DNA from 3 places in the Rhodococcus sp. IEGM 1354 genome. Region 3 is predicted to be linked to each of the others. Evidence: predicted binding sites of a transcription regulator. Region 3 holds the regulator's gene; each other region holds the start of a gene.
What was found. Region 3 encodes LexA, which represses DNA repair genes until DNA is damaged. Its sites were predicted from a motif close to CGAACANNTGTTCG; they were not measured.

Region 1 (10,589 bases), on a different contig from region 3:
CCCTGCCGAAGGTAGTAGTTGCGTAGATCAGTGTTGGTCTCGGCGCAGTCAAGCCGTAGCAGCCCTCGCCCTTCCTGTCGGGTCCGCTGCGACGCCCACTCGAGCAACGACGTACCCAGTCCCGTACCGGCTTCGCTTCTGTCGATCACCAATCCGTGCACGTAGCCGGCGAGCACATCGGGGTCGGGCCAGATGCTCGAATCGGCCCAGATCAGTCGCAGGGCTCCGACAACCGGGCCACCGGGGTGACGTCGAGCGACGTAGAACTCTCCCGCGTCTACCTGGGCAGCAACAGTCGACAGCGGTACTTCGCGCGGTGCCCACTGATCGATGCTGCGGGCGGCCAACCAGTCCTCGGCGGCGTGCCGGAGGTCGAGTATCGTTGCTGCGTCGGCGGCAGACGCGAGTTCTACGGTGAGCACCCTGCCATCGTACGGAGGTGACGAGTCCTGTGGTGAACGTGCTTGTGGTCGAGAGTGATTCGGACCGAAAAGCCTTCCCGTCGATCGATGGAGTTCAGTTCCGGAGCTGCGCGATCACCGAACTCGTCGACGCTGTGTCGTGGGCGGAGGTTCTGCTGTTTCGCACGTTCGAGACAGTCGACCTGCGCAACGTGTGGCCGCACGCCGACAAGCTTCGCTGGATTCATGTGTCGAGCGCCGGGGTCGATCGGGTGCTCGATCCGGTTCTGCGGGAAACCCCCTGGATACTGACCAACTCCGGCGGCATTCTCGACCGTGCGATCGCCGAGTACGTCGCTGCAGGCATTCTGGCGTCGATGAAGAAGCTGCCCGAAGCGCTTCGGCGACAACGTGAGCGGGTCTGGGAGCATCGACTCACCAGTGGAATTCACAATCGGAGAGTGCTGGTCGTCGGTCCGGGCTCGATCGGCCGCGCGATCGGTCGTGTTCTCGGGGCACTCGGCATGCGTGTAGATGCGGCCGGCACATCCGAGCGGCCGGGAGACGCGGAGTTCGAGGAGATTCGTTCGGTGGACGGGTTAGCCTCTTACGCAGATGAATACGACGTGGTGGTGCTGGCAGCGCCGCTGACCGAGAAGACTCGCGGTCTGGTGGATGCGGAGGTCCTCGGGGCAATGCGTCACGACGCGGGGCTGGTCAACATCGCCCGTGGTCCCGTTGTCGACGAACAGGCCTTGTGTGAGGCGTTGGCTTCCGGGGCGATCGGATGGGCCGTGTTGGACGTCTTCGAGGTCGAGCCACTTCCGACGTCGAGTCCGCTGTGGGAGCTCGACAACGTGATTCTGACGGCGCATCTGGCCGGTGACGCCGACGACTTCGCCGATCGGCTGTGGACGCTGTTCGAGGACAATCTCGATAGGTACCGGCGGAACGAGTCTCTGGTCAATGTGGTGGACAAGCAGGCGGGCTACGTCCGCCGGTAGAAGCCGACGCCAACTTATGTGTAACATGCCGTCGCGTGTATTAGTGTCGGTGGAATGCGTGAGATAAACCATTCGGCGGTCGCGTCGACACCCCGCGATGCGGCTTTCGCCTACCTCGACGACTATCGAAACGTCCCGCGGTGGATGTTCGGGATCACGCGGTTCGAGCCGAGGAGTGAGACCACCTCCGGTCTCGGGGCGACGTACGACGCAACCATGCAGATCGGCCCCAAGTCGTTGAATTCGATCGTGCGCGTCACCGAATGGGTCGAGAACGAGCGACTCACGCTCGAATCGGTCGAAGGCCTGTCCAACTCCTCGACCTGGTCTTTCACGGACCTGGATGAGGGCCGGACCCGTCTCGACGTCATCTTCCGTTACAGCTTGCCCGGGGGCATCGCCGGTAAGGTTCTCGGTGCCGTCGTGGAGCCCGTCGTCGGGCAGGCAATTCGGCACACCGAGTCCACTCTCCGATCGCAGCTGGAAGCGGCCGAACATCGGTAGTCCCGAATAATCGGTACTCTGGCTAACGTGACGGACGAGCCGAAGCGACCCCGCGGATTGACCTTCGGCAGAGTCGCCGAGGACTACGACCGAGCTCGCCCCGGGTACCCATCGGCGCTGTACACGGATGTTCTGGCTGGCGGTGCAACGCGGGTGCTGGAAGCGGGAGCCGGGACCGGCAAAGCCACCGTCGCGTTGGCCGAACGCGGCGCTTCTGTGGTTGCGGTCGAGCCGGACCCGGGTATGGCCGAGGTGATCCGACGCCGCACCGAGAACATGGACGTCGATGTTCAGGTCTCCCGGTTCGAGGACTTCGTCTGCGCGCCGTCATCGTTCGATGTCGTCGTGGCCGCTCAGGCGTGGCACTGGGTCGACCGCGATCGAGGAGCCGCGGTGGCGGCTCGTGCACTGGCCCCCGGGGGATCACTTCGGTTGTGGTGGAACATGCCCGGTCAGCTCGACGGGCCGGTGTGGGAGTCGGTGCGGGCTGCGTACATCGCCACCGAGCCGGGCGCCGCACCGCTGTTGGCGCACTCCCTCGGCGTGCAATCCGACACCGCGGTACCCCGCGCGGCCGGCTTCGGCCCCTGGTCCACGTCGACGTACGAGTGGGTTCAGCGTTACTCCGCGGACGAATTCTGCGCGATGGCCGCGACATATTCGAGTCACCTGATTCTCACCGACACACGTCGGCAGGAAGTGCTCCGAGCGGTCCATGCGGCTATCGACAGCCACGGCCACCTGACCTATCACTACGTCACGCAGATGATGACGGCGACTCGCGACTAGGACACCGTCGTGGTGCAGACGACGAATTGCCGTGCTTCGTAGGCGAATCCGCCTTCGGGGCAGTCGTTGGGGTCCGCGGTACCGGTCTTGATCTCGGTGACCTTCTCGACGCTCGTCGCGCTGGGGTCTGCGCAATCGACTCGGGCGGGCTCGTCCATTCCGGTACTCGGCACGCTCATGCAGCCGTCGATCACCCAGTCGACGTCGAGGCACAGTGCGCCCTGCTCGACACCGTTCAGAGTCTCGTAGTACGTCTGGTTGACGTCGGTGGGGCACTGCTCGTTCTCTGCGGCTTTGGCGATGACCTTGTAGTTGGACTCCATGCTGCCGCATTCGGCGTTGTCGATCTCGGCGGCCGTCATCGTGCCACCGAGCTTGACGCACTGACCGATCTCGACGTCGATATCGGTGGAGCCACCGGCGTCGATACCTTCCTGGCCGGACACGTTGTCGGTGGTGGTGGGGGCTGCGGAACTGCTGGAGGCGGTGGTGTCTGCGGCAACGGCAGTGCCGGCGTCGGACGACGAACAGCCCGCGGCGAGCATCAGCGTGAGGGCTGCACCCGCGGCGAGAAGGCCTCGAGATAGTGCGTGCATCGTGGCATGACCTTATGGACTCGTCCAGACGAAGGAGTACTCCTTCGTCGGCAGCCCCGCGGGCCACCGATGAAAGATTCTCGACCATCCGGGCGGTTTTGCAAAGTCACGAACGGAACACGATGCGCGCCACCCACTTGGTGTTGTGCACACCGGGAAGCGCGGGAACGATGACGCGTGCCGGGTAGCCGTGATCGAGCGAGAGATCGACGCCGTTGACTTTCAGTGCCAACAGCGAATCGGGATGTAGCGCTTGATTGCCCTGCAGCACAGCACGACCGAAGGGGCCACCCTGTTCTATCGAGATGACTTCCGCGGACCTGGGTGCGGGTACACCTGCCAATGCTGCGAGTTCGGCCAATGGAACGCCCGTCCACCTCTGCGTGGTCGACCATCCTTCGACACAGGCAATGGGAAGCTCGGCGGTGTGCTGAGTCATCGACATCAGCCTGCCGCGGGAGAGCACCACCGGTTCGGTGTTCTCCGAGGTACTTTCGACGGACAGGGTCCAGTCTGCGCCCGTCTGTGCTTCGGTGACTCCGGCCGCCTCGGCAGTGCGATTGATCTGAAAGTCGTTGGGCCCGTCGCCGTACGACCGCCCACGCGGAAGGAGAATTGCCGCCTTGCGTAGGACGCCGCCGACGGTCTGCCCCACCGTCAACACGGCCACGAAACCCATTCCGGCGGCGACCAATCCGATCGCACCGCGTCGGCTCATGGTCTGGTGTGGCGGGGACGGCGCTTCGTTGCGGGCACGCAGGACGTCCATCAACGACTCGGAGCGAAGGGTCCGCCACATCAGCGGTACCTTGAGGCAGAGGTGCACAAGGAATCCGGCGATGAACACCCAGGCACCGAAGTAGTGAGCGGCGTAGAAGTCGAAGCCGAACACGTAGTCGTACTGGATGTTCAGCACGCCGGTCACTATCTCGAACAGCAGACCTCCGACGAGTGCCAGCAGCGACAGTCGCTCGAGTGCATGTGCCGGCGACCGCACCGGCGGCAGTTCGACGAGCTTGGGCATCACCGACCAGAGCTTGGCGATCACGAGCGGGACGATGATCAGGCCCAACCCGACGTGCAGGCCCTGCGTCAGCTGGTACAGCCAGGCCGGATTCGTCGGCCAGTCGAAGAACGGTAAGCGCAGCCACCCGACGGCACCTGGTTTGGCCTGGCCGAATTGCGGTCCGTACGCACTGTAGGACAGCAGGCCCGTCAGGATCACGACAGGCAGCGCTATGAGCAGCACCGCACCGAACAGCGACGTCAACCACGTGCTGCGCAGCGGACTGCGAAAGCGCGCGAGCGGGTTGGGGGCGTCGGCCATGTACGGCATTCGCTGCCCGACCCGTCCCGGATGTGTGGCGGCGAGTTCCCCTTCCTGTTCCATAGCTCGGTAGAAGGCCTCGGCATCCTCGGCCGTCGACACCTTGGGGCGGCTCGACGCCCATCGGCGGAACAGCATTTCGTATCGGTCGCCCAACGCCGAGGGCAGTGCCGGATAGCGTGCCGCGATCTCGGCCGCTCGCTTGGTCAGCAACGCCGCTCGAACAGTGTCCACTGTCGCAGAATCGAATTCGGCGGGCAGCGGCCCACCTGCCACGAGAGCGCGCACCAACTCTTCTTGACGGCGCGCCAGGTCGTCGTTCACCTCGTGTACCCGGACGTCCGTACCCCGGTGATGCGATCGAGTCCCGCGGCATCCGCGATCGCATCCAGTTCTGCGAGTAGCTCGGCCTCGGGTGGATAGTGACCGTCGCGTTCGAGCATCAGGGGCGTGCGATGCCCAGCCGTCGCAAAGGTCCGTAGTAGTTCGAGGACTTCGTCGGGCACGGGTGCAGTGTGGGTGTCGTGGTAGATGCCGCCGCGGACCGTGCCACCGGCGATGTGGCAGTAGGCAATTCGATCCAAGGGCAGGCGTTCGAGTTCACGCCACGGGTCGCGGGCACGATTGATCGCGTTCGCGTACACGTTGGCGATGTCGAGCACCAGACTCACGCCGGTGCGCTCGACGAGTTCTGCCAGGAACTCGCTCTCGGTCAACTGGTCTTCCGGCCAATCGAACAGGGCTGCAATGTTTTCCACCGCCAGCGGAACTGGCACACCGTCCTGTGTTCGTGCGATGTTTCGCGCGAGCGCCGTCAGGGCTTCGCGGGTGCGTGGTACCGGAAGCAGATGACCGGCCTCGATGCCGTCGGCGCGGACGAAGGCGATGTGCTCGCTCACCAACGGGGATCCGAGCATGGAGGCCACTCGTGCCAGCCGGTCGATACGGTGCTGTTCCACTGGCTCGGCACCACCCAACGACAACGAGATTCCGTGCGTGACGACGGGGACGCCCAGTGCGACTAGGCGATCGGGTGCCTGCTCACCGATCGATTCGGCGATGACCTCGCAGAACGCCAGCCCCGGGAGCCCCGAGACGATGCCGGATATCTCCGAGCGCCAACCGATTCCGAGCCCGACGGGCACTGCGTCGATGTTCAACCTCCACACCCTCCGCCGCCGCAGCCCCCACCGCCACCGCCACAACTGCTACTGCCGCCGTCGCCTCCGCTGCCACCACTGTCGCCGCCGAAGCCGAACGACGCGGCACCACCGGCCTGGGCGGTGCCGTAGCTGAGTGCACCGGCCATCGCCGGATCGAGCATCAGCAGGGCCCCTGCTCCGAAGATGGCTGCCGACATTCCGGCACGAGTCGGCCCGTAGGCGGTGAAGGACGGTCGCGCCCGGGGTGAAAGGTAGTCGTTCTCGGCGCGGAGCCGGCGCAGTTCGGTGTCGCCCGCAGCTGTTCGCCGGCGTCGACGAAGCAGAATCGGCAGCGCCGCGAACAGGACGAGCACGATCGCGAAGAGGAACCAGACGGGCTTGCCGTTCGCGGTTCCGGCGACGATGCGAGCAATTCCGACTGCGATGACGAAGAGCACCGGGAACACCCGTGTGCCGGCGGAGCCGCGTGCGCCGTGCAGCAGACCCTCGTCGACGAGAGTGCTCCGCAGTTGCGCACATGTGCCGGACATGTTCGCCACCAGTCGGGAGCGAACCAGAGGGGCCTTACCGCCACCGAGGCGTTCGAGAACGGTGCGGGTGAACCAGTCCAGCTGTGAGCGCTCGATGGCGCTCAGCTCGCGGCGCTTTCTTCCTTGCGAGTCGATGATCTCGGCACCGCGAAGTATGGCCAACGACGCCATCACTGCCTGGGAGTCGCTGGTGAGCACACCTACTTCGGGTGGCGTGAGCACGCGGCCTGCCGACGTCACCGGGGCCGATCGGTGAGCGGCTATCCAGTTCCCCGCCATCGTCAGGAGTATCGCGAGAACGGCCGCGAGCAGGTACCAGCGGAGAAAGTCTGTGCTGGGGATGCCCCAGGTGTCCGAACCGTTCATGGCCACACCCACTTTCCGTCGGATCCAGCATCTGCTGCTCAGTATCGGGCCCGTGGGCGAGAAAGCAACCCCGACAGCGTCCCCGCGGGGACGGGTGCGTCGGTTCCTCGGCGTTCTTGTCGGTACCTCGTCGTACTGTCGTCGAACATACATTCGACGGGTGGGGGCATTCATGGTCGAGATTGCAGACATCGAGACGGAGATATGCGCGCTGGCGGGCCAGATCGCGGCTGCATCTGCGCAGTATCTGATCCTGGTCGGTGAGTTCGATGCTCGACGTGGGTGGGCCGTGTGGGAGACGAGGTCCTGTGCGCACTGGTTGTCCTGGCGCGCCGGAGTCGATCTGCATACTGCCCGTGAGCAGGTGCGGGTGGCCAAGGCGATGCGCGAGCTGCCGTTGATCACCTCTGCGTACCTGAGCGGCACGGTGTCGTACTCGAAGGTGCGCGCGATGACCCGTGTTGCCACCGCCGACAACGAAGCGTCACTGCTGCAGAAGGCGCTCGATGCACCCGCCGCGCACATCGAACGTCTCTGCCGTGGTCTGAAGAAGGCGATGCGGCCGACCAGAGGCAACGGCGTCGACCTCGATCCGTGTGTGGGACGGTGGCGCTGGGACGACGAGGACGGCTCGCTCGTGGTGACGGCGCGCTTTCGGCCCGAGGACGGCAAGCGATTTCTGGCCGCTGTGACCAGGGCCGAGTACGAGCGCACCCGCACCGAGGTGGAATCCGAGGGTGACCGGTCGGCCCCGGCACCGGCGAATCCGGTTCCTGCGCTCGTCGCGATGGCGGAGATGGTGTGCGACGCCATCGATTCACCGGTCGTCTCACCTGCCGCGGACGTGTTGGTACACCTCGGAGACAGCACCGAAGCCGGGTGCGATCATGCTCATTTCGATGACGGGCCCGGGCTCGACGACGAAACTCTCGCTCAGGTGTTGTGTTCGTCGGTCATGCGAGTCGTCGGTCACGGCCGGTTGGGAAAAACGGTGCGGTGGAGTACTACTGCCAAAGCTCCGAGCCGAACCCAGCTGCGTCAGTTGATCATTCGCGATCGATGCTGCTCGGTGCCCGGATGCGGGCGCACCCGATTTCTGCATGCTCACCACGTCACCTACCGCTCGCGGGGAGGTGCGACGTCGCTCGACAACCTGGTTCTCCTGTGCGGCGAACACCATCGAGCACTGCACGACGGCTACTTCTTCATCGAATCCCTCGGCCACCAACGATTCACGTTCCGGCACCCATCGGGAGGAGAGATGGTTCACGCGCCGGCGTTGTCCGGAGATGCCGAGGTCCTCCGGCGGCGATATCAGCACATCGAACCCGACGCCATTGTCCCGAACTGGGGCGGGGAAGGCCTCGACCTGAGCTACGCGACCGACGTTCTGATCACCAACTGGCAGCAGGCTGCATGAAAAGGGCCCGTTCAGGGCAAGTTAGTGTGACGAAGAGACTCGGACAAGAAGCGGTGGGATATGAGCGTCGACAGATCGATGGCGGACGAACAGTCCTGGCCGGTGGAACCATGGCCGAGCTGCGAGGATGCAACCAGGCCTGAGAACGACCCGTTCTACGCCGCGCCCGAGGGTTACGAAGCAGCTCTACCGGGGACGATCCTCAAGGTGAGGCCGGTCGAGGTCGCGATGTTCGGCCACGTGCGCCAGCGAGTCGACGCGTGGCAGCTGCTCTACCGAACCGCCGATCTGGGCGGTTTACCGCAGGCCAGTGTGACGACGGTGCTGAGGCCGCACGATGGCGAACCGGTGTTGCTCTCGTACCAGTGCGCCATCGACGGCGTCGCGTCCTCGTGTTTTCCGTCCTACGCGCTTCGACGCGGCTCGAAGGCCCTCGGCGCAGTTCCTCAGTTCGAGTTCCTGCTGGTTCTGCATGCCCTTCGCCGCGGATGGACCATCTCGATCCCCGACCACGAGGGACCGGACGGACATTGGGGGTCGCCGCAGGAACCAGGATTCTGCACACTCGACGCAATCCGCGCGGCGCTGTCGTTCGAGTCGTTGGAACTGCACGAGAGCACACCCGTCGCATTGTGGGGATATTCGGGCGGCGGGCTCGCGACGTCGTGGGCCGCAGAAATGGCCCCCGAGTACGCGCCGGAGCTCGAGCTCGTCGGTGCCGCCCTCGGCTCCCCCGTCGGCGATCCGGGTTCTGCGTTCACCAGGCTCAACGCGACGCTGCACGCGGCTCTGCCGACGCTGGTTGTCGCGGGACTGCGACGCACCTACCCCGATCTCGATCGCGTGGTGCGTCAGTACGTCAGCGAGGACGGAATGCGCATTCTCGATTCCGTCGAATCCATGACGACCGTCCGCGCCGTCCGACGCCTGGCCCGGCACGACCTGGACAACTACATCGACATTCCGCTCGCCGACCTGCTCGCGTTGCCCGAGATCGTGCAGGTGTTCCAGGACATCCAGCCCGGTCGCACTGCGCCGTCGATACCGCTGCTGGTCGTGCAGGCCGTGCACGACCAGATCATTGCCGTCGACGACGTCGACGGCCAGGTCGACCGGTACCTCGAAGCCGGCGCACACGTGACCTACCTGCGAGATCGATTGAGCGAGCACCTGTCGCTGCATCCGCTCAGTGCGCCCCTGACCCTCGATTGGCTCGCGGATCGATTCGCCGGGCTTCCCGTCGCCGAGCCGGCGACCAAAACGGTGTGGTCGACGGCGTTCTCGATCGCGGCAGTACGGGGCTTGATGTCGCTGACCTGGACAACCGTCCGAGCATTGACCGTCGGCGTCAGGGCGTAGCTACTCTCGGTGCGATGCAGCGAACCTGGATACGGATTCTCACCGGAACGATCGCGACGCTGGGCATCGTCACCGGATTGGTCGCGATGGGCGCGTACTACACCGATACCCGCATCAACGTTCTGATCGCGCTGGCATCGTTCGTTCCCCTGATGCTCATCGCTGTCGTGGTCGGTGCTGTCGTCGCGCTGATCGGCAGGCAATGGATTCTGGCGGCGGTATCCGCGGTCGTGTTGGCAGCAGCCGCAGTGGCGTACGCACCTCTGTACATGGCCGACGCGGCATCCCAGGACGACGCGAGCGGCGATGCCGTCCGGCTGCGGGTGATGCAGGCCAACCTGATGGTGGGTAGCGCGGATCCGTCGGTCGTCGTCGGATCGGCACGCGACAACGCCGTCGACGTCGTCACAATCCAAGAGCTGACCGATGCGTCGGTGATCGGGCTACGGGACGCCGGCATGGAGCAGCTCTTTCCGTACAGCTACCTGCGCGCGTTGCCGACGGGCGGCGGAGGAGCCGGAATCTACAGTCGCATACCGCTGTCCGACAACCGCGAACTGGACGGCTACGGGCCGGTGAACCTGGCCACCGCCATCGACGTTCCCGGATCGGAGCCGGTGACGCTGCTGGCCGTCCATCCCGGCCCCGCGTACATCACCCCGGCCGATATCTGGACCGCCGAACTCGACACGCTCCGTGGCGATCTGGAGGCGGTGTCTGCCAGCGGCCCCGTCATCGTCAGCGGTGATTTCAACACCACGTATTCGCACAAGAAGTTCAGGAATCTGCTCGACGCCGGATATTCCGATGCCGCAGCACAATTGGGGATGGGGCTGATTCCGACCTATCCCACGGACAAGGGAACTCCCGCTGTTGTCGGCATCGACCACATTCTCACCAATTCCGGGCATGCCCGATCACTGGAAAGAATCGACCTCCCGGGATCGGACCACCACGGTCTGATCGGGGAGATCGAGTTCTCCGGTGTCAGCTGACGCGCGTCGACTGCTTGCGAGACTTTCCGCACTGCAACAGGATTCGAACCTTGGCTGGAGTTCCGTCGAGCGCGGTCACGATATCGTCGCGGGTCCGTGCTGCGGCGTCGGACACCCGCTCGAGGGACGTGACGG
Region 2 (10,589 bases), on a different contig from region 3:
GTCAGGATCACGAGAGCCGCCGCCCACAGCTTTCCGCGGTACAGCACGGCGTGCGCGATCGACGCCAGCGCAAGTAGCGCAACCACCGCGATGGTCACCGCGTCCCGAGTCGAACCCGATACGAGCGGATAGCAGATCTGGGCTGCGACGGCACCGATCGCGAAGACCGTCGGGGCAATCTTCATGCTCGTCTCCTGCTGAAGAATGCGCGACGACGCCCCGCGCGTGCGTCCGCGAGTGCGATTCTCGCCGCCGAACGGCCGCTGGCCGCTGTGACGCCGCCTCCCGGGTGAGTCGACGCGCCGGTGAGATAGAGACCGTCTGCTCCGGGAACGCGGTGGCCGGCCAGTTGGGGATGAGGACGCCACATCATCATCTGGTCCAGTGACATGTCCAGGTGCATGATGTTGCCTCCGATCAGTCCGAGTTCCTGCTCGATGTCCGGCGGCGACTGTACGTACCGATCGAGGACAGACGCGGCGAATCCCGGGGCGTAGCGATCGAGCTCGGCGACGATTCGATCACCCTCGACCTCGGCCAAAGAACGCTGCCCCGGCACGTTCGAGCGCCACCGGCGGCCATCGGCGAGAGTGTGCGGATGCCACTGCGACCACAGGGAGATCTGATGCTGACCCGGCGGCGCGATCGTCGGATCGAGGGCGCTGAACGACATGCCGAGAACAGCGGGTGTCGGCGGCAGCTCCCCGGCGAGGGCGTGCCCGTGAGCCAACCGCAATTGCGCGCGGTCGCGGACGAGCAGCGCGAGACCGTGGGTACCGTCCTCGATGCAGTCGGCGCTCGGGTACTGCGGCAGCGCGTCGGTGGCCAACCGAACCGCGGTACCGATCCCCGGACCCACCCGAATGGTGGAGCGCCATCGGGCCAGCTGCGCCGCGTCGTGTCCGCCCTCCGCCAGCAGGTCGAGCGTGGTCAGGATGTGACATCCGGCCACGACGATCGTGCTGTCGATCTCCCGTCCCGACGCGGTCCTCGTCGTCCAGCCGTGCGCGCGACGCGTCAGCGATACGACGGCATCGCCGAGCGTCAGCGCTGCCCCGTCCCGGTGCAGCCGGGCGATCATCGCCTCGGTCAGTGCGCCGCTACCGCCGACGGCGCGGCCCGGTGGGAGCGTGTGCATCAGAGCCGCGAAGCCGACCATCGGGGCGGTGCCGGGCTCGGACATCGGCGGGCCGGACTGCGCTCCGAACCATGCCAGCGCAGCCTTGAGTCGCTCACTCGTGAACATTTCGTCCAGCAGGGAATCGCCGGTGGCAAGAAACTCGCGCGAGAGCGAGCTGCCGCCGTCGGGCGCACCGAGTCCCCAGAAGGATCGGAGCAGTTTGGACCCGGTGGGCGGCCCACCGAATGCGCGCATGGTGCGTTCGCTGCGCGGGCCCCACACCGAGACGAAGGAACGGTAGGCGCGCGCGTCTGCGGGCCCGCAGGCGGCAGCGATGGACTCGCACGTTCGATCGAGGCTGCGATGGAAGACGATGGCGCGTTCGGCGGTGTCGACGTCGCCCGGGGCGAATGCCCACGGATCGCAGTCGATGTAGCGCAGCCCGAACTCCTCGAGTCCGAGCTCTTCGACGATCCCGGTGTGCCTGATCATGATGTGCGCGGAGGAGCCGCGGTCGACTCGATGGCCGGGGAAGCGCTCCACCGTCGACACCGCACCGCCCGCGACGGTGTCGCGTTCGACGATCTCCACCGACATTCCGGCATCGGTCAGGTAGCAGGCAGAAGTCAGGGCATTGTGGCCGGAGCCCACCACCACAGCATCGATCACACCTTCAGGCTACGGGCCCGTCGAGCGGCAACCGGCGGCCCAGCACCGCGAAGGGGCGCCGGTCGCCGGCGAACGTGAAGTGCCGCAGTACGTCCTCGAAGCCGAGCCGTCGATACAACCGCCAGGCGCGGTTGTCCTCCAGCGCGACCTCGGGTGTGGACAACATCACAGAGTGCGCTCGAACACCGTCGAGCAACCTGCGGCAGAGACGCCCGCCGAGTCCGTGTCCTTGCGCGCTCGGTAGTACGTGCAATTCGGTCAGTTCGAAGTAGTCGCCGAGGGTGGCGTCGACGTGCTGTGTCGAGTGTCCGGCGCGGCGCAATCCGTCGCGGACCTGCTGATGCCACCACTGATGGTGCGCGCCGTGATACCCGTACGCAACGGCGACCAGCGTGTCCGGCTGCGTCTTGTCGGGATTGGGCACCATGGCTCCCACCGCTCGCCAGCCCGGCCGGTGCAGATGCTCCGTCCACATCGGTGCGCGGCTGTGCTCGGTTCCGCGGGGATATCCCATGGCCTCGACGTAGATCGCCAGAGCTTCGAACAAGCGCCGACGGAATTCCTGGGGCGTCAGATCGACCACGTAGGGGGTTGTCTGCGCATCGGTGACGACGGTTCTCACCCTTTCTTCGGCAACTTGTCGGTGGGCACAGCTATATTGAATGTGTCGAACGGGTGTTCGATGATCGGGGCCGAGCGCGCCGGTGGATCACCTCGACGAGCGAGGCGGATTCTTCCGGAGTTCGACTGTAAGGCTTCATCACGGTTCCAGGCGTGTCGGTAGCGCGCCCGGAGATTCGAACTGGAGGTGTTCGAGTATGACGATGACGAAGACATTCGATGTCGGCGTGCGGTCGCCGGTGTCGCGTCAGGCGCAGGTCCTGCTCGGTCGAGCCGATGCGTTGCTGTCCGAATCCATCGGTGAGCGCGATGCGGGGGACCGCTTCCTCGGAAGCTACATCGCCGCACTCAAGGGTGCTGCCGCAGTCCTGGCATCGCTGCCCGATTCGATCGGCTCGCGGCCACGTTCGCGCAACGCCTGGGTTCTGATGGCGAAGGCTGCGCCGGATCTGGCGATCTGGTCCGAGTACTTCTCGTCCTTCTCCGCAACCCGCGCGGCAGTCGAGGCGGGTGCCTCGTCCGCTGTCGGAGACGTCGACGCAGATGACTTCTATCGACACGTCAGTCGTTTTCTGAACGCGGTCGAGGACCGGTTGGGCGGTCAGTCGAGGTTCCAGCCCGTCGATCCGATGGCGGCACCGCTGTCCGCATAGCCCGCCGAGTCGGTTCCTCGAGTCCGGACGGACGTGAACAGCCACGTCACACGGTGTTCGACAAGTGTTTCCGAGACGTCCGTCTCGAAAACTTGGTCGTTTCTCAGGAACACATAGTGCGAGTAGGTGGTAAGCGGCCGATTCAGCTCGTATCATCGTCAGTAGGTAGCCGCCAAGGTCAGCTTCCCGTCGCTTCTGAACCGAAACGACTCTCATTATCTGTGCAGGGGGAGGTACCGTGCCACTCTCCGAGCACGAGCAGCGCATGCTCGATCAAATCGAGAGCGCTCTCTACGCCGAGGATCCCAAATTCGCGTCCCATGTGAGGGGCGGTCGCGTTCGCGCGGCGTCGAGCAAGAGGCGTTTTCAGGCTGCCGCGTTGTTCGTCGTGGGACTCGTGTTGCTCGTCGCCGGTGTAGCACTGTCGACGAACAGTCTGGGTTTTCTCGTCGTCAGCCTCATCGGCTTTCTCTTCATGTTCGGTGCCGGGGCACTGTTCTTGTTCGGCGGCTCCAAGAAGGGAGCTGCCGCGACCGGCGACGAAGGTAGCGCAAGCGACCAAGCCGGCACGCAAGGTCGTAGTGCTCAGCCGAAATCGAGTGGTGGCCGCAAGGGCGGCAGCTTCACCTCTCGAATGGAGGACCGCTTTCGTAAGCGGTTCGATCAGGAGTGATATGACTCCGCCGTCCGGATCGCCCTGGGCCTGACGGTCACCCACCACAACTTCACCGATTCGACAGCAGCACCTCACCCTCGGGTGAGGTGCTGCTGTCGTTCACGGCTCTTCGGTGCGGCGAGCCTTCCGTAGCCCCTGTCGCGCGGCGTGCTCGGTCGAGCGCGCCCCAGCGACGGCGCGGTGCGATCGTTCCTGTGCGGTGGTTCCGGTGCGGTGGTTCCGGGGTGAACTCCCCACTTCCCCCCACAGTCAGCCTTTGTCCCCACTTCACCCCACCTAGTCCCCACTTCGAGGGTCCAGCCGCGCTTGTCCGCCGGGTTGTTGCACAAAATGCCTGCTCGAGACGGCGCGCGCTTCGGGGGATTGTGCCAGCCGGATTAGGGCCGACGTCGAACGCGGTGACGTGAACAGGCAATCTTCTTGCGTCTGAGCTGCGGATATGTGGTTGTCCAGAAAGTTTTCGGGCTGCGAATGGTTCGAGGTGGGGGAGAGTGGGGTAAAGTGGTCCGCAGCGGAGAGTCGAGGCTGGAGGTGGCGAGTGTTTCTCGGTACCTACACGCCGAAGCTCGACGACAAGGGTCGACTCACGTTGCCGGCCAAATTTCGGGACGCGCTTGCGGGAGGTGTCATGGTGAGCAAGGGGCAGGATTTCAGCCTTGCTGTCTACACCGCGGCAGACTTCGCAGAGCGTTCTCGAAAGTTGACGGCGGCTTCTCGTGCCAACCCCAAAGCCCGTGCCTATGTGCGCCAGTTCTTTTCGGGAACCGACGAACAGCGGCCGGACGGACAGGGCCGTATCACCATCAGTCCCGAGCACCGTCGGTATGCGGGACTCGAACGCAATTGCGTGGTGATCGGATCGATGGACTTCATCGAGATCTGGAACGACGAAGCCTGGGCCCGCTACTCCGCCGAGAACGAGCAGGATTTCTCCGACGCGTTCGACGAATCCCTCGGAGGGATCTTGTAGACCACCGAGGCCGGCTGCGAGTGCAGCGAGGCCTCTGCCCGATCAGAACCCTGACGTTCTTCCCCAACGCCAGGTTTCGCAGATCAGGACCCTGACGTTCTTCCCCAACGCCAGGTTCCCTATCGGACAGGGACCTCGAAGCATTCGCACCGGCCGCAATGGACGACCCGCAGGGCCCGGACCCGGGCGAGAAGTACGTATACGCAACCGGGAGGGACCATGACGGAGGGAGCCGGGCCGGACGAGAACGACGCGTCCGCCGACCGCACTCACCGTCGCTCCGGCGGCCCGATCCACGTCCCCGTTCGACTCGAGCGTGCCGACGAACTTCTCGGGCCCGCAGTGGAATCGGCGGACGACACCGACACGACTCGGGTCATGATCGACGCCACGCTCGGACTCGGCGGACACGCCGAACACTTTCTGCGGAAGTACCCCGCTCTGCACCTCATCGGACTCGATCGTGATCCCGACGCACTCGACAAGGCGGGTGCCAGACTGGCTCCGTTTTCCGATCGAACGACCCTGGTGCACACCACATACGAGGGCATCGCCGCCGCACTCGACGAGGCCGGCCTTCCCGCGACGGACTCGGTTCACGCCATCCTGTTCGATCTCGGAGTCTCGTCGATGCAATTGGACGAGTCGGACCGCGGCTTCGCATATTCCGTCGATGCACCGCTGGACATGCGGATGAATCCGACGCAGGGCATCACGGCAGCCGACGTGCTCAATACGTACTCGCACGGAGATATCGCTCGCGTGCTCAGCACCTACGGAGAAGAGCGGTTCGCGGGCAAGATCGCGTCCGCCGTTCTGCGGCGACGCGAGCACACACCGTTCACCACGAGCGGCCCGTTGGTCGAATTGCTCTATGCCGCAATTCCGGCCGCGACGCGCCGCACCGGTGGGCATCCGGCAAAGCGTACTTTCCAGGCGCTGCGTATCGAGGTCAACGGGGAGCTCGATTCGCTCAAAGCTGCAGTGCCGGCAGGACTCGACGCCTTGGCTGTGGGCGGCCGCGTCGTCTTCATGTCGTATCAGTCGCTCGAAGATCGAGTTGTCAAGCAGGAGTTGGCCCCTCGGATCAAGTCTCGAAGTCCCGAGGGATTGCCGGTCGAACTTCCCGGGATGGGTCCAGAATTTCGGCTACTGACCAGAGGTGCTGAACGCGCCTCAGACGCGGAAATAGAAGTCAACCCGCGCTCGGCCCCGGTGAGGTTGCGCGCTGCCGAACGGATTGCAAGGAGAGCGGAATGACGGTTCCAGGCACAACTGTTGGAACACAACGCAATCGGGTTCCGGCTACTCGGCCCGAGCGGGCCGGCCGCGGTGGTCGGTCCGGAGCTGCATTACGTGCCTACGAGCGCAGGCAGCAGCGCGCCTCGATTCACACGCCGAATTCTGCTCGCGGTTCTGCAGCCGCACTTCGACCGACGCTCAACGGCAGTGCCATTGCGGCGCGAATCCCGTTCGTTGCCTTGGTCATCGGTCTGCTCGCCCTCGGACTCGGTTTGACGTTGTTGTTGACGACGCGATCGGCGGGGGACTCCTACGACCTCAGTGCCGCCAAGGCCGTCAACGCCGAGCTCGCGCAACAGCGCGCTTCCTTGCAGCGCGACGTCGAACTCGCGGAATCGGCTCCCGAGCTGGCGCGCAAAGCTGCGGCGATCGGGATGGTCCCCGCCAAGAACCCCGCCCGCCTCGTCGTAGCCCCCGAGGGCGGTGTGCAGGTCGTCGGCACGCCCGCTCCCGCCGACGGTGCGCCCGTTGCACCCCTCGATCCGCCTCCTGCTACCGGCTCGGGGGAGGGCTCGGTTCCGAGTGCGGCAACACAGAATCCCGCACAACAGTCGGCGCAGTCGCAGACTCCGAGGAGTGCGTCGCAGCCCAACGGGCCGACCGGCACAGGTGACACTCGTGCCGCCACGCCGAGTGCGCCCAATGGTGCCGGAACTGCTGCGCTTGCTGAACAATTGGTTCCCATGAGCACCCCCTCGGCTCCCGCCCCCGGCGAATCCTCCGGTGACGAGCAGTGACCAGGCCGTCGCCTGCGTCACGTCCCCGGCCCGCAGATCGCGCGCGGCCGGGACGAAAGCGTTTGGACTCGTCCACATTTCGTTTTCGGCACGGTACGGGCCGCATCCTGATGTACGTGGCTTTGGCGGTCGTCGCGGCACAGTTGTTGTGGATCCAGGGATTCGATGCGCCGACACTGTCGGCGGAGTCCGCCTCGCAACGCACCACCACCCTCGTCGATCCGGCGATGCGCGGCTCGATCCTCGATCGCAACGGAAACCCGATCGCTTTCACCATGGAAGCGAAAGCACTGACGTTCCAGCCGGTCCGGGTTCGTAGAGAACTCGACGAGGCACGCGCCAAGGATCCGACGAAGCCGGAAACCGACAAGTACCTCGACGACATCGCCGAGCGGATCCACAGCGATCTCGGTGATGTCGTCAGCAAGAAGGATCTGCTCGCGAAGCTGAAGAGCAACGACGAATTCACCTACCTGGCTCGGGGTGTGGACGCCACCGTGGCGTCGAACATCAGCAAGGAATTCAAGCAGGTCGGGCTCGAACGTCAGGACATCCGCGAGTACCCGGGAGGCTCGCTCGCCGCGAACATCGTCGGGGCGACCGGTTGGGACGGTCACGGCCTGCTCGGTCTCGAGGATTCGCTCGACGCCACGCTCGCCGGAACCGACGGATCGCAGACCTACGATCGCGGCTCCGACGGGGCAGTCATTCCCGGTAGCTGGCGCGACAAGCAGCCCGCGGTCAACGGCTCGAACGTGGAACTGACGATCGACGCGGACCTGCAGTACTACGTACAGCAGCAGGTACAGCTGGCGAAGGATCTGTCCGGAGCCAAGAATGCGTCTGCCTACGTCCAGGATTCGCACACCGGCGAAGTGCTGGCCATGTCGAACGACAACACCTTCAACCCCGGAATCGGCGTCGGAAACAACGAACGGACCAAGGAGATGGGCAATCTGCCTGTCACGACGCCGTTCGAGCCCGGTTCGGTCAACAAGATCATCACTGCTGCAGCTGCTATCGAATACGGGCTCACCACACCCGACGAGGTGCTGCAGGTACCGGGCAACATCTTCATGTCCGGGGTCTCGGTCCGGGACGCCTGGGAACACGGAGTTGCGCCGTACACCTCGACCGGAGTGTTCGGTAAGTCTTCCAACGTTGGGACTCTGATGCTGGCTCAACGTGTCGGCGAGGATCGCTATGCCGACATGCTGAACAAGTTCGGCCTCGGCCAGCGCAGCGACGTCGGCCTCCCCAACGAGAGCGCCGGCAGCGTGCCCAGCCGCGATCAGTGGTCGGGCGGCACCTTCGCCAACCTTCCGATCGGGCAGGGCCTGTCGATGACGCTCCTACAGATGACCGGGATGTACCAGGCGATCGCCAACGACGGTGTGCGCATCCCGCCGCGGATCGTCGCGGCAACGGTGGACGCCAACGGCGAACGAACCGAGACACCGCGGCCCGACGGGGTGTACGTGGTCAGTCCCGATACCGCGAAGACGGTCCGCAACATGTTCCGGTCGGTCACCCAGGACGACAACGGAAATCAGCGCGGTACCGGAGTCGCCGCGGGCGTCGAGGGTTACCAGATCAGCGGTAAGACCGGTACGGCCCAGCAGGTCGATCCCGAGTGCAAGTGCTACTCGAACTCGAAGTACTGGATCACGTTCGCGGGTATCGCTCCGGCCGACGATCCTCGCTACGTGATCGGAATCATGCTGGACGCTCCGTCCCGCAGTGCCGACGGCTCGGGAGGGCAATCGGCTGCACCGCTGTTCCACAACATCGCCAGCTGGCTGTTGCAGCGCGACAGTGTTCCGATGTCCGCCGACCCGGGCCCCAAGTTGGTTCTCCAGGCCGACTGAGGCTCGAATCTGCCGGTCCGGGAATCGGGGCGGCGGCATGTCGATCACGGTCGCCGGTAATCTGACACATCGGCTCGAGGCGTGTTCGTCGACCAGCCACCGCAGCGTGTTCGAGCTGACGCAGTGTGCGGTGGCAGTACAGAGGAAGGGAGCAGGAGTGACTGTGTCACCGGATTCACAACCCGCTCCGGGGTCTCGGCCGGCGAATCCGCCGCACACCGACGTGTCCGACGTGGCGTCCGCTGTCGGTGCAACGATCGAGTGGGGACACCTCGACGGAGTGCAGGTCACCGGAATCGATCTGCGAGCGCAGTCCGTTCGCCCCGGCGATCTCTTCGCCGCGCTACCCGGATCCGCTCGGCACGGAGCCGAGTTCACCGCCGACGCGATCGAGCGGGGTGCGGTGGCGGTCTTCACGGACCCGTCCGGTGCCGACATCGTCCGCCGCGTCCTCGCCACCGCCGATCGCCAGGTTCCTGTCCTCGTGCACGACCGACCACGCCAGGTGCTCGGAACGGTGTCCGCCCTCGTCTACGGCAATCCGTCGTCGAAGATGACGGTCGTCGGAATCACCGGCACGTCGGGCAAGACGACGACCGCGTACCTCGTGGAGGCCGGCCTGACAACCGCCGGCCGCCGCTGCGGACTGATCGGGACGATCGAGACCCGGGTAGTGGGCCGGCACGTGCCGAGCGCTCTGACCACACCCGAGGCTCCGCAGTTGCACGCGCTGTTCGCCGTCATGGTCGAGGCCGGAGTCGACACCGTGGTGATGGAAGTGTCTTCCCATGCGTTGTCCCTCGGACGAGTCGACGGCACCGACTTCGCGGTCGGCGCGTTCACCAATCTGTCCCAGGATCATCTCGACTTCCACGATTCGCTCGAGGACTACTTTCTGGCCAAGAGCCGGCTGTTCGGGGTCGATTCCCCGGTACGGGCAGACACAGCGGTCGTGTGCGTCGACGATGCCTGGGGCGTGCGGATGGCCGATATCGCCCTGTCGGCCGGATCCACGGTCGTCACGGTGTCCACCGGTGCCGACTCGCAGTGGACCGTCTCCGAGTGGGCCAAGCACGACGACGGTACGCAGTCGTTCACCGTCGCCGATCCGAACGGGACGTCGTTGCCGGTGTCGGTGCGTCTGCCGGGTCGCTACAACGTCGCCAACGCCGTGCTCGCGCTCGCGACCTGCGAAGCGACAGGCGTGGATGCCGCGACGGCCGCACCGGGAATCGCCACCGTCGACGTGCCCGGTCGAGTGCAACGAATCGATCGTGGCCAGGACTTCCTCGCGGTGGTCGATTACGCCCACAAGCCCGCTGCCGTCGAAGCGGTACTGGCGACTCTGCGAGAGTCGTCCCGTGGACGTATCGCCGTCGTGTTGGGTGCAGGCGGGGATCGGGACACCGCCAAGCGCCCCCTGATGGGTGCGGCCGGAGCACGCGGTGCCGATCTCCTCGTGGTGACCGACGACAACCCGCGCAGTGAGGATCCGGCAGCGATACGGCAGGCCGTCGAAGACGGTGCACTGTCGGTGCCCGACGAGGCTCGCGGCGAAGTACGAAATGTGGAAGGCCGCGCAGCGGCGATAGAACAAGCCGTGGCGTGGGCACGTGAGGGGGACGTTGTGTTGATCGCAGGTAAAGGACACGAGACGGGCCAGGAGGTGGCGGGGGTGAAGTATCCGTTCGACGACCGAGTGGTACTCGCGTCGGCCATCGACGCGCGCCTGGTCCCCACGAGCGCAGGCGCACGGTGATACCGCTCTCGATCGCTCGCATCGCCGACATCGTCGGCGGCGAAATGCACGACGTGGCGGACCCGTCGGTGTCGGTGACCGGACCGGTGGAGTTCGACTCACGCAAGGTCACACCCGGCAGTGTCTTTCTCGCCCTGCCCGGTGCCAAGGTGGACGGCCACGAGCACGCGGCCGACGCCGTGGCCGCCGGCGCTGCGGTCGTTCTCGCGGCGCG
Region 3 (10,589 bases):
TCCTCGATCTCGGCGTCGGTCATGACGAACGCCGGCGAGATCTGCATTGCACCCTGTCCGGCCGCGCGGCCCGAAACACCATGAGCTCTCAACGTTTTCACGAACGGTAATGCCTCCGCCGGGTCGGCGAGCTGAACGGCAGCGACAGCGCCGATGCCGCTGCGGACTTCCGCGACCCGATCGTGGTCGGCCAGGGGCGCGAGGTGGGTGTGCAGTGCGGCTTCGATGCGCTTGGAGTGACTCAGCAGGTCCTCGCGCTCGATGATGTCGAGATTGGCCATCGCTGCGGCGGCGGCACCTGCGTGGCCACCGTAGGTGTAGCCGTGACGCCACCAGACTCCGCCTGCGAAGAACGGTTCGGCGATCTTCGGAGCGATGAACACGGCACCCATCGGGACGTAGCCCGACGTCAACCCCTTGGCGGTCGTCATCAGGTCGGGTTCGAGCTCGAAGCGGGTGGAGGCGAACCAACTACCGCCGATACGGCCGAATCCGGTCACCACTTCGTCGGCGACGAACAGCACGTCGTTGTCGCGGCAGATCTGCCGCACCTCGCGCAGGTAGCCCTCGGGCGGCAAGTAGATTCCACCCGCTCCGATCACCGGTTCACAGAAGAAGGCTGCGACGTTCTCGGCTCCGACCTCTTCGATCAGCGCAAGAAGCGATTTCGCGTCGTCCCACGCCACCGTCCTGGCGTCGGGCATCAGCTCGCCGTAGTGCTCCTTGTTGACCGGGATACCGGCCAGCGCGGTGCCGGCGACGTGCATGCCGTGGTACGCCTTCTGCCGTCCGACGATGATCTTCTTGGACGGCTGTCCCATTTCGACCCAGTAGCGGCGCGCAAGCTTCGCGGCGGTGTCGATGGAGTCCGATCCACCCGAGGTGAAGAAGATCTTGCTGCCCGGCACCGGTGCGATGGCGGCGAGCCGATCGGCCAGTGCCAGCGTGGTCTCGGGCACGAAGTCGCCGAAATTCGAGTAGTGGGCAATCGAGCTCAGCTGCGCGGCAACGGCGTCGGCGATCTCGCGGCGGCCGTGACCGACGTTGGTGAACCACAGGCCGGCGGTGGCGTCGAGGTACCGGTTGCCCTCGTTGTCGAAGATGTACGCACCCTCGCCTCGCGAGACGACGAACGGCCCATTGGCGGTGACGTTGCCCATGTCGGCGAAGCCGTGCCACAGCGCGGAGGTGTGTGTGGAGGCGGCTGGATCCAGGTCGGAAGACATGCGCTACACAGTAGTCACGTCGAATTCGGCGAGTGCATCGGTTCGCTGCCGGACGGAGTTCGGTCGGGTACCGAGTAACGGATATCCTGGTACGAGTATGTCTACCTCGAATTCGTCCGGTGATCGACGAGCACTCGCCGCACGTGTTGCACAGCTCACCATCCGCGACGAGAACCGGCTCCGACGACGTCTCGACAAGGCCCGCACCGAGGACGCCGTCGCCGCCCTCGAACGCGACGTAGCTCGCGCAGAAGCCGTCATCTCCACACGCCAGGCGGCAGTGCCCACCCTCGAATATCCGCAGGCGTTGCCCGTCAGCGCGCGCAAGGACGACATCGCCGCAGCGATCGCGGCCCACCAGGTCGTCATCGTCGCCGGTGAAACCGGGTCCGGCAAGACCACCCAGATTCCCAAGATCTGTCTCGAACTCGGTCGCGGAATCCGCGGCTCGATCGGGCACACGCAGCCCCGGAGGCTGGCGGCGCGCACCGTTGCCGAGCGCATCGCCGAGGAGGTGGGTCAACCACTGGGCGAATCGATCGGCTACAAGGTTCGATTCACCGATCAGTCCTCGGATTCGACCCTCGTCAAGTTGATGACCGACGGCATTCTGCTGGCCGAGATCCAACGCGACCGACTGCTCCGCCAGTACGACACCCTCATCATCGACGAGGCGCACGAGCGCAGCCTGAACATCGACTTCATCCTGGGATACCTCGCGCAACTGCTCCCCCGGCGACCCGATCTCAAGATCGTCATCACGTCGGCGACCATCGATCCGGAGCGGTTCGCGCAACACTTCGCACGCGACGGGGTCGCAGCACCGATCATCGAGGTATCCGGTCGTACGTTCCCGGTCGAGATGCGGTATCGACCCCTGACGGTCGACGCGGGAGAAACGACCATCGACCTCGATCCCGTCGATGCCACCTGCCAGGCCGTCGACGAGCTGATGGCCGAGGGCGACGGCGACATCTTGGTGTTCCTGTCCGGTGAACGCGAGATTCGCGATACCGCGGACGCGTTGGCCGATCGCAATCTCCGCAACACCGAGATCGTGCCGCTGTACGCCAGACTCTCCGCCGCCGAACAGCATCGGGTGTTCTCACCGCACTCGGGGCGCCGGGTCGTGCTGTCGACGAACGTCGCGGAAACGTCGCTGACGGTCCCCGGCATCCGCTACGTCGTGGACCCGGGCACCGCGCGCATCTCGCGATACTCGTTGCGCACCAAAGTGCAGCGGCTGCCCATCGAACCGATTTCACAGGCGTCTGCGCGCCAGCGGGCGGGTCGCTGCGGACGCGTCGCCGACGGGATCTGTATCCGGTTGTACTCGGAGGAGGATTTCGAGTCTCGTCCGCAGTTCACCGAGCCCGAAATTCTGCGCACCAATCTGGCCTCGGTCATTCTGCAGATGACCGCGCTCGGATTGGGCAAGATCGACGCGTTTCCCTTCGTCGAGCCGCCGGATCCACGCAGCATCCGCGACGGTATCGGCTTGCTGGAAGAACTCGGAGCACTGAAGCCGGCCACCAAGGACGGCACTGCCGAGCTCACCCCGATCGGCCGCGAACTGTCCGCCCTTCCTGTCGATCCTCGAATGGCACGAATGTTGGTCGAGGCCAACGGCAACGGATCGCTTCGTGACGCGCTGGTGGTGGTGGCGGCGTTGTCGATTCAGGACGTGCGCGAGCGTCCCGCCGAGCACCAACAGGCTGCAGACGAGAAGCACGCCCGTTTCGCCGTCGAGAATTCGGACTTCCTGGCGCACGTGCAGCTGTGGAAGTACCTGCGGCAGCAGCGAGACGAGCTGTCTTCCAACCAGTTTCGACGCATGTGCCGCACCGAGTTCCTGCACTACCTGCGGATCCGCGAATGGCAGGACCTGCACGGACAGCTCCGCCAGATCACTCGCGGCCTCGGATGGACAGTGCCCGACGCAGAGTCGAGCGAGAACGCATTGCATCAGTCCCTGCTGTCCGGCCTGCTCTCGCACGTCGGCCTCAAAGAGGGCGACAAGCGTGAGTTCCTGGGTGCCCGCGGAGCACATTTCGCGATCTTCCCCGGGTCAGGTCTGTTCAAGAAGCCACCGCGCTGGGTCATGGCTGCAGAACTGGTCGAGACCGGACGGCTGTGGGGCCGCATGGCCGCCCGCATAGAACCGGAATGGGCCGAACGGTTGGCACCGCATCTGGTGAAGCGCACGTATTCCGAACCACACTGGTCGATCAAACGGGAATCGGCGCTGGCCTACGAACGGGTGACGTTGTACGGCATCCCGTTGGTGACGCAGCGCCCGGTCAACTATCACCGCATCGATCCCGAGGCGTCTCGCGAGCTCTTCATCAGGCATGCACTGGTCCAGGGCGAATGGAAGACCCAGCACGGGTTCTTTCACAAGAACAGGGCTCTGCTCGACGACGTCGGCGAGCTCGAACATCGCGCTCGGCGGCGGGACATCGTCGTCGACGACGACGCACTGTTCGATTTCTACGACGCCCGCATCGCCCCGGAAGCCGTGTCTGCGCGACACTTCGACACCTGGTGGAAGAAGGCCCGCCGGCAAGATCCGTCCCTGCTCGACTTCACTACGGACACCGTCGTCAACTCGGACGCCGCGTCGGTACTGACAGGTGCATACCCGGACGCGTGGCGACAGGGTGAGATCCAATTTCCGCTGACGTATCAATTCGAGCCCGGCACCGCCGCTGACGGCGTCACCGCGCGGATTCCCATCGCACTGCTCGCTCAGGTACAGCCGGTCGGCTTCGACTGGCTGGTGCCTGGGATGCGCGCCGAGCTCGTCACGGCCTTGATCAAGACTCTACCGAAGGCATTGCGACGCAATGTGGTTCCGGCTCCGGACTTCGCTGCGGCAGCGTTGGCAGTGATGAGACCGCGGGCCGAAACACTCGTGACGGCTCTGGCCCGAGAACTCTCACGGGCCGCACAGTGCCACATCACCGCGAAGGACTTCGACACTGCGGCGCTACCCGATCACCTGCGAATGACGTTCGCCGCGGTCGACCCGTCCGGGACCGTGCTCGGCAGCAACAAGGATCTGACTGCGTTGCGCGCCGGTCTTGCCGGTGAGGTCGGCCGTCAGGTCGCACGTGCGGTCGGTGACGCAGAGCGCGCCCCGACGCTGGCGTGGACCTCGGGCACGTTGGGCCGCTTGGAACCCACGGTCACCCGAGACGTGGGCGGACAGAAGGTCACCGGGTACCCGGCGTTGGTGCCCGAGGGTTCGGGCGTGGCGGTGCGAGTGCTCAGTACCCCCGCCCAGCAACGAGCAGCCATGCGCGCGGGCACCCGGACTCTGCTGCTCGCCACGGCACCGAAGGGAACGAAGGCGCTGTTGGCCGGGCTGCCGACCGCCGAACGTCTTGCGCTCGGCCAGAACCCGTACGGCGGCGTCGATGCGCTGCTCGAGGAATGCCGTGCGCTCGCTGTGGAAGAAGCGATGGACGCGCACGGCGGACCGGTTCGCGATCCGGCCGAGTTCGACAAGCTCCGGGCACTGGTGGACGCAGAGGTTTCGCGGCGTACAGCTGCTGTTCTCGCTCTGGTTCGACCGGTCCTGACGGCCGCGTTGGCTCTGTCGGCCCAGTTGCAGAGCGCATCGGGTGAGCCGGCCGACGATGTCCGAGAACAGCTCGACGGCTTGATCTTTCGCGGTTTCGTCACCGAATTCGGTTCTCGACGGTTGGCCGATCTGCCACGCTATCTCGCTGCGGCGACGAAGCGACTGTCCACGCTGCCGAGCAGCGCGGGCCGCGACGCTGCGGCGATGGACGTTCTCGACCGGGTGTACGGCTCGTACGGGCGGCTGTTGGATTCGCTTCCGGAGAGCAGGAAGAGCAGCCCGGGTGTGCAGGAGCTGTTCTGGATGATCGAGGAGCTGCGGGTGGGGCTGTTCGCGCAGGGAATTCGTACCGCGTATCCGGTATCGGAGAAGCGCATCGAGAAGGCGATCGCCGATCAGTCTCGCTGATCGGCCCGCGGTTCACTCGACGTCGGCGGACTCTCGATGTTTGCGGAGTTCGTGAATTTCCTTCTCGAAGTCCTCGGCCGAACTGAACGAGCGGTAGACCGACGCGAAACGAAGGTAGGCCACTTCGTCGAGATCGCGTAGCGGTCCGAGAATGGCCAGGCCCACTTCGTTGCTGGGAATCTCGGCCGAACCGGCCGCGCGAATATTGTCTTCGACTTGCTGAGCCAGCAGGTTCAGCGCGTCGTTGTCGACGTCTCTGCCCTGGCAGGCGCGACGAACTCCTTTGACGACCTTCTCCCGACTGAACGGCTCGGTCACACCACTGCGTTTCACGACGGCGAGCACGGCAGCCTCCACGGTGGTGAAGCGTCGACCGCACTCGGGGCAGGACCGGCGTCGCCGTATTGCCTGACCCTCGTCCATCTCACGCGAATCCACCACGCGTGAGTCGGGGTGCCTGCAGAACGGGCAATGCATGAGGGAGCCTCCGTCGTAGCCGATACTCCGACGACGAACGTGCGCGTCGGGGCAGTCTTCGAGGATACTCAGCCACGCTGGGCACCATGGTGCCGGTGGTCATCTGCTGGGTGCGTACTCGACGAGCGCTCCGTCGTGAACCATGACCGCGCCGGCGGGCTGAGTGGCCGCGTCGGGTGTGGTCGCGCTCAGATTCGCGATGCCGATCAGACCGCCGGCCACGACGACCACAGCCAACATCCACAGAACGAGAGAGCGTGGGCGCACGGTCTGGCTCGCGAAATGGGCCGAGGTGTCGTCGAAGTCTCGATCCGCCATCTCGCGATCGGTGACGTCGGTCCAGGACTCGTCCACCACAGGCAAGCACGGGCCGTTCTGCGTCCGACGCGCGTGGTTCTGCAGCACGGGCCGCGAGCGCCGACGACGCTCGACGACACCGGATCGCGAACGCAAACCGGCAGTGGTGGGACGATCGGTGGTGATGGTCATCGGAACCTCGTCTTCGCTCGTTGGATCGATTGTTCGATCAGGCGTTCGATGGACGCTTGTTCGAAGTTCTATCACGCGCCTCCGACAAAGTCTGTAGAAAACGCGACACGAGTCGAACAGATGTTTGATTCAACAGCTGATACACGCTAGATTCGTGTCAGAAACCACACGCCACACGAGTCGACAACATCAACTCCAGTCCGCGTGGATCGATACCGCGTAGACCGAATCCAGCCGCATCAGCAGGAGGCCGACAGCATGAAGGACGAGACCTCGACGAGGTCCATCACCGGTTCCAGTACGACGGGTTCCACGAAAGCTGGTTCCACGCGAGCCGGATCCTCGACGGTCGGCAAGGCCGCGGCCGGAAAGCCGGCCGCCGAGCCTACCCCGAAGGCCATGGAGGTGGGCACCGACATCAGCGCGGGGCTCACCGAGCGCCAGCGGAAGGTGTTGGAGGTCATCCGGGCATCGGTCACCGAGCGCGGATACCCACCCAGCATTCGAGAGATCGGCGATGCCGTGGGCCTGACGTCGACGTCGTCCGTCGCCCATCAGTTGCGCACCCTGGAGCGGAAGGGATTTCTGCGGCGCGACGCCAACCGCCCCCGCGCGGTCGACGTTCGCGGACTCGACGAGGTGCAGGCCGATCAAGCTGCCGCCGCGGTCGACGGCTCGTCCGAGGATCAGGACCGGTTGCCGACTCCCACGTTCGTTCCCGTTCTGGGGCGGATCGCCGCGGGTGGTCCGATTCTGGCCGAGGAAGCCGTCGAGGACGTGTTCCCACTCCCCCGCGAGTTGGTCGGTCAGGGATCGTTGTTCTTGCTCAAGGTCGTCGGCGAGTCCATGATCGACGCGGCGATCTGCGACGGCGACTGGGTCGTCGTGCGTCAACAGTCCGTGGCCGACAACGGCGACATCGTCGCGGCGATGATCGAGGGTGAGGCCACGGTCAAGACGTTCAAGCGTTCCAAGGGTGAGGTGTGGCTCATGCCGCACAACCCACTGTTCGAGCCGATCCCGGGCAACAATGCTGCCATTCTCGGCAAGGTCGTCACCGTGATGCGCAAGCTCTGAACTCTGTTCGGACACAACGAAGAAGGGCCGCAGCACAGATGCTGCGGCCCTTCTCGTCGGTCCTGAACGATCGGCAGAATCAGAGATTCAGTCCGCGACCGATGATCTCCTTCATGATCTCCGTGGTGCCGCCGTAGATGGTCTGTACCCGAGAATCCATGTACGCCTTGGCGATCGGGTACTCCTTCATGTAGCCGTACCCACCGTGCAGCTGAAGGCATCGGTCGATGAGCTTGACCTGGTTCTCGGTGGTCCACCACTTGGCCATGGCAGCTTCCTGCACGGTCAACTTGCCGTCGTTGAGCAGTTCGATGAATTTGTCGACCATGATGCGGGTGGCGGTGGTTTCGGTAGCGAGTTCCGCCAACACGAATCGCGTGTTCTGGAACTTTCCGATCGACTTACCGAATGCCTTGCGGTCACGGCAGTACTGAATGGTCATCTCCAGTGCCGATTCCATGGCTGCAGCGGCAACGACGGCAATCGAGAGCCGCTCCTGGGGCAAGTTCTGCATCAGGTAGATGAAGCCCATGCCTTCTTCGCCGAGCAGGTTGGCGGCGGGAACCCGAACGTCGGTGAAGCTGAGCTCAGCGGTGTCCTGGGCCTTCATGCCGATCTTGTCGAGGTTGCGGCCACGCTCGAAACCGGGCATGCCCCGTTCGACGACCAGCAATGAGAAGCCCTGGGCCCCCTTCTCGGGATCGGTGCACGCCACGACGATCACCAGATCGGCGTTGATGCCGTTGGTGATGAACGTCTTCGAGCCGTTGAGCACCCAGTCGTCGCCGTCCCGAACGGCCTTGGTCTTGATGCCCTGCAGGTCGCTGCCGGTGCCCGGCTCGGTCATGGCGATCGCGCTGATCAGCTCACCCGAGCAGAATCCGGGAAGCCAGCGCTGCTTCTGCTCGTCGTTGGCCAACTCGATGAAGTACGGCGCGACGACGTCGTTGTGCAGGGTGAAGCCGATGCCGCTGTAGCCGCCGCGGGTGGTCTCCTCGGTGACGATGGCGTTGTAGCGGAAGTCCTTGACTCCGCCGCCGCCGAATTCCTCGGGAGCAGCAGTTCCGAGGAAGCCCTGCTTCCCGGCCTCGACCCACACGTCGCGGTCGACGAGGTTCTGCTCTTCCCACTTCGCATGATTCGGCGCTACGTGCTGTTCGAGAAACTTCCGGTACGACTCCCGGAACAGCTCGTGCTCGGGCTCGAAAAGTGTGCGTTCCACGCGGGTCTCCTTGTTCGGTGCGCACCGTCGTCGACCGCGAGAAAGGGGTGTCACAGCGCGGTCGTCGGTGCGACTGACGTCACGGTTCAACAGTACGTTCGCGGTGCACCGGGGGTCGATGACCAAAACGTGCGCGATCCGTGACCGCCCCTGCTAGCGTCGTCGAGTCGTTCTCCCTCGGGCCAACGCCGAGACGATCGGGTATCCGACGAGTATGCCCAGCGATCCCCACGCGATACCACCGAGTTCGACCGATCCGACGGAGAGCGTCAGGTCGCCGATTCCGGCGACGAGTGCTGCTGCGACGACGGTGAGGTTCACCGGATCGGTGAAATCCACCTTGGCATCGGTCCAGATTCGAACGCCGAGCAGTCCGATGAGCCCGTAGAGCACGAGTGTCGCTCCACCGATGACACCGTCCGGGACGGTGAAGATCAGCGCACCGAACTTGGGCGAGAACGCCAACACGATCGCGGTGATCGCGGCAACCCAGTACGCGGCGGTCGAGTACACGCGGGTCGCGGCCATCACTCCGATGTTCTCGGCGTATGTGGTGGTTCCCGATCCACCAGCAGCCCCGGCCAGGGTGGTCGCCAACCCATCGGCGATCAGGGCATCACCGGCCACGTCGTCGAGGTTCTTTCCGGTCATCGCTGCGACTGCCTTGACGTGTCCGACGTTCTCGGCGACGAGGACGATCACCACCGGCAGCGCTACCAGAATCACCGACAGCTCGAACGACGGGCCACGGAACTCGGGTAGCCCGACCCAGCTCGCGGCGCTCAGAGCGTCGAGTCGTGGTTGCGCGATACCGCCGGTGACGGCGGCGAATACCCAGCCCACCACGACACCGAGCAGGATCCCGAGTCGGCCCACCAGTCCGGGACCGACTGCCGTCGCGAGGAGAATCGCCACCAGGGTGACGGCCGCGACGAGCGGTTGCGCTTCGAACGAGGTCGTCGCGGCAGGGGCCAGATTGAGCCCGATCAACACGACCACCGCACCGGTGACGACGGGCGGCATCGCTGCGTCGAGCACCCGCGCTCCGGCGAACTTCACGACGAAGCCGATCACGGCCAGCACGACGCCCACACAAAGAACGGCACCGAGCTGCGCGGCCGGACCGTCGGCCGCGGTTGCACCGAGCGGGGCCAGGAAGGCGAACGACGACCCGAGGTAGCTCGGTACCCGCCCGCGCGTGATGATCAGGAACAGTGCGGTACCGATGCCCGAGAACAGCAGCGTCGTCGAGACCGGGAACCCGGTGATGGTCGGAACCAACAGTGTGGCCCCGAACATTGCGACGACGTGCTGCATCCCGATGCCGACAGTTCGTGGCCACGACAAGCGTTCGTCCGGTGCGACCACGGCTCCGGCCTCGACGGTTCGTCCGTTCCCGTGCAGCGTCCAACCCATAGTTCTCATGATGGGAAGAGACTATTGCGTCAGCCCAGGATCGCGCTCACTGCCTCACGGGCAGCAGCGGTGCTGTCGGTCTTCAGTGCAGCGGCAGCAGCGGCCTTGCACTGATCGAGGGTCACGGTCGCCAACTTGGAACCGACGTGGGCGACGGCGGCCGAGGCCGCGGACAACGACGTGATGCCCAGTCCTACCAGCACACAGGCCAGCAGCGGGTCGGCGGCGGCCTCGCCGCAGACACCGACGGGTTTGCCCACCTTCGCGCCGGCCGCCGCCGTGTGCGCCACCAGTGCGAGCACGGCCGGTTGCCACGGATCGGTCAGACCGGCCAGCTGCGCCGACATCCTGTCGGCGGCCATCGTGTACTGAGCCAGGTCGTTGGTACCGATGGACAGAAAGTCGACGTGCTCGAGGATGTGCTCGGCGAGCAGAGCGGCAGCGGGAATCTCGATCATAACGCCCGGGGTCAGTCCGCGTTCGCGCACATCCGCGGCGAAGTCCTGTGCTTCCTGAGCGGTGGCGATCATCGGTGCCATCACCCACGGCGAGGACTCGGTCGCCTTCGCTGCCGCGGCGATGCCGTCGAGCTGGCGGTACAGAATGCCGCGGTCGGCTTCGGCGATGCGAATGCCACGAATGCCCAGGGCCGGGTTGGCCTCGTCGGGATGGGTGGCGAACCTCAGCG

Region 1: a site for LexA is predicted at 6,823-6,836, ahead of QM588_RS01590 (HNH endonuclease signature motif containing protein). Genes of this name have one in related genera too.
Region 2: a site for LexA is predicted at 2,458-2,471, ahead of QM588_RS06480 (SAV_6107 family HEPN domain-containing protein). Genes of this name have one in related genera too.

Annotation. Positions count from the first base shown of each region.
Region 1 covers NZ_JASHKT010000001.1:298,968-309,556, forward strand. Annotated here, with positions in the region: gene QM588_RS01550 (GNAT family N-acetyltransferase) at 1-422, opposite strand, end outside; gene QM588_RS01555 (D-2-hydroxyacid dehydrogenase) at 440-1,405, shown strand; gene QM588_RS01560 (SRPBCC family protein) at 1,460-1,909, shown strand; gene QM588_RS01565 (class I SAM-dependent methyltransferase) at 1,937-2,698, shown strand; gene lppU (LppU family putative lipoprotein) at 2,695-3,294, opposite strand; gene QM588_RS01575 (molybdopterin-dependent oxidoreductase) at 3,401-4,630, opposite strand; gene QM588_RS01580 (DUF692 domain-containing protein) at 4,942-5,781, opposite strand; gene QM588_RS01585 (TIGR04222 domain-containing membrane protein) at 5,778-6,680, opposite strand; gene QM588_RS01590 (HNH endonuclease signature motif containing protein) at 6,841-8,100, shown strand; gene QM588_RS01595 (lipase family protein) at 8,161-9,459, shown strand; gene QM588_RS01600 (endonuclease/exonuclease/phosphatase family protein) at 9,474-10,454, shown strand; gene QM588_RS01605 (hypothetical protein) at 10,447-10,589, opposite strand, start outside.
Region 2 covers NZ_JASHKT010000002.1:420,785-431,373, forward strand. Annotated here, with positions in the region: gene QM588_RS06465 (carotenoid biosynthesis protein) at 1-185, opposite strand, end outside; gene QM588_RS06470 (phytoene desaturase family protein) at 182-1,789, opposite strand; gene QM588_RS06475 (GNAT family N-acetyltransferase) at 1,794-2,411, opposite strand; gene QM588_RS06480 (SAV_6107 family HEPN domain-containing protein) at 2,608-3,063, shown strand; gene QM588_RS06485 (DUF3040 domain-containing protein) at 3,302-3,736, shown strand; gene mraZ (division/cell wall cluster transcriptional repressor MraZ) at 4,278-4,709, shown strand; gene rsmH (16S rRNA (cytosine(1402)-N(4))-methyltransferase RsmH) at 4,929-5,969, shown strand; gene QM588_RS06500 (hypothetical protein) at 5,966-6,748, shown strand; gene QM588_RS06505 (peptidoglycan D,D-transpeptidase FtsI family protein) at 6,745-8,616, shown strand; gene QM588_RS06510 (UDP-N-acetylmuramoyl-L-alanyl-D-glutamate--2,6-diaminopimelate ligase) at 8,774-10,375, shown strand; gene QM588_RS06515 (UDP-N-acetylmuramoyl-tripeptide--D-alanyl-D-alanine ligase) at 10,372-10,589, shown strand, end outside.
Region 3 covers NZ_JASHKT010000005.1:10,141-20,729, forward strand. Annotated here, with positions in the region: gene QM588_RS12155 (aminotransferase family protein) at 1-1,226, opposite strand, end outside; gene hrpA (ATP-dependent RNA helicase HrpA) at 1,324-5,220, shown strand; gene nrdR (transcriptional regulator NrdR) at 5,233-5,697, opposite strand; gene QM588_RS12170 (hypothetical protein) at 5,797-6,186, opposite strand; gene lexA (transcriptional repressor LexA) at 6,586-7,263, shown strand; gene QM588_RS12180 (acyl-CoA dehydrogenase family protein) at 7,343-8,485, opposite strand; gene QM588_RS12185 (uracil-xanthine permease family protein) at 8,639-9,910, opposite strand; gene ptsP (phosphoenolpyruvate--protein phosphotransferase) at 9,931-10,589, opposite strand, start outside.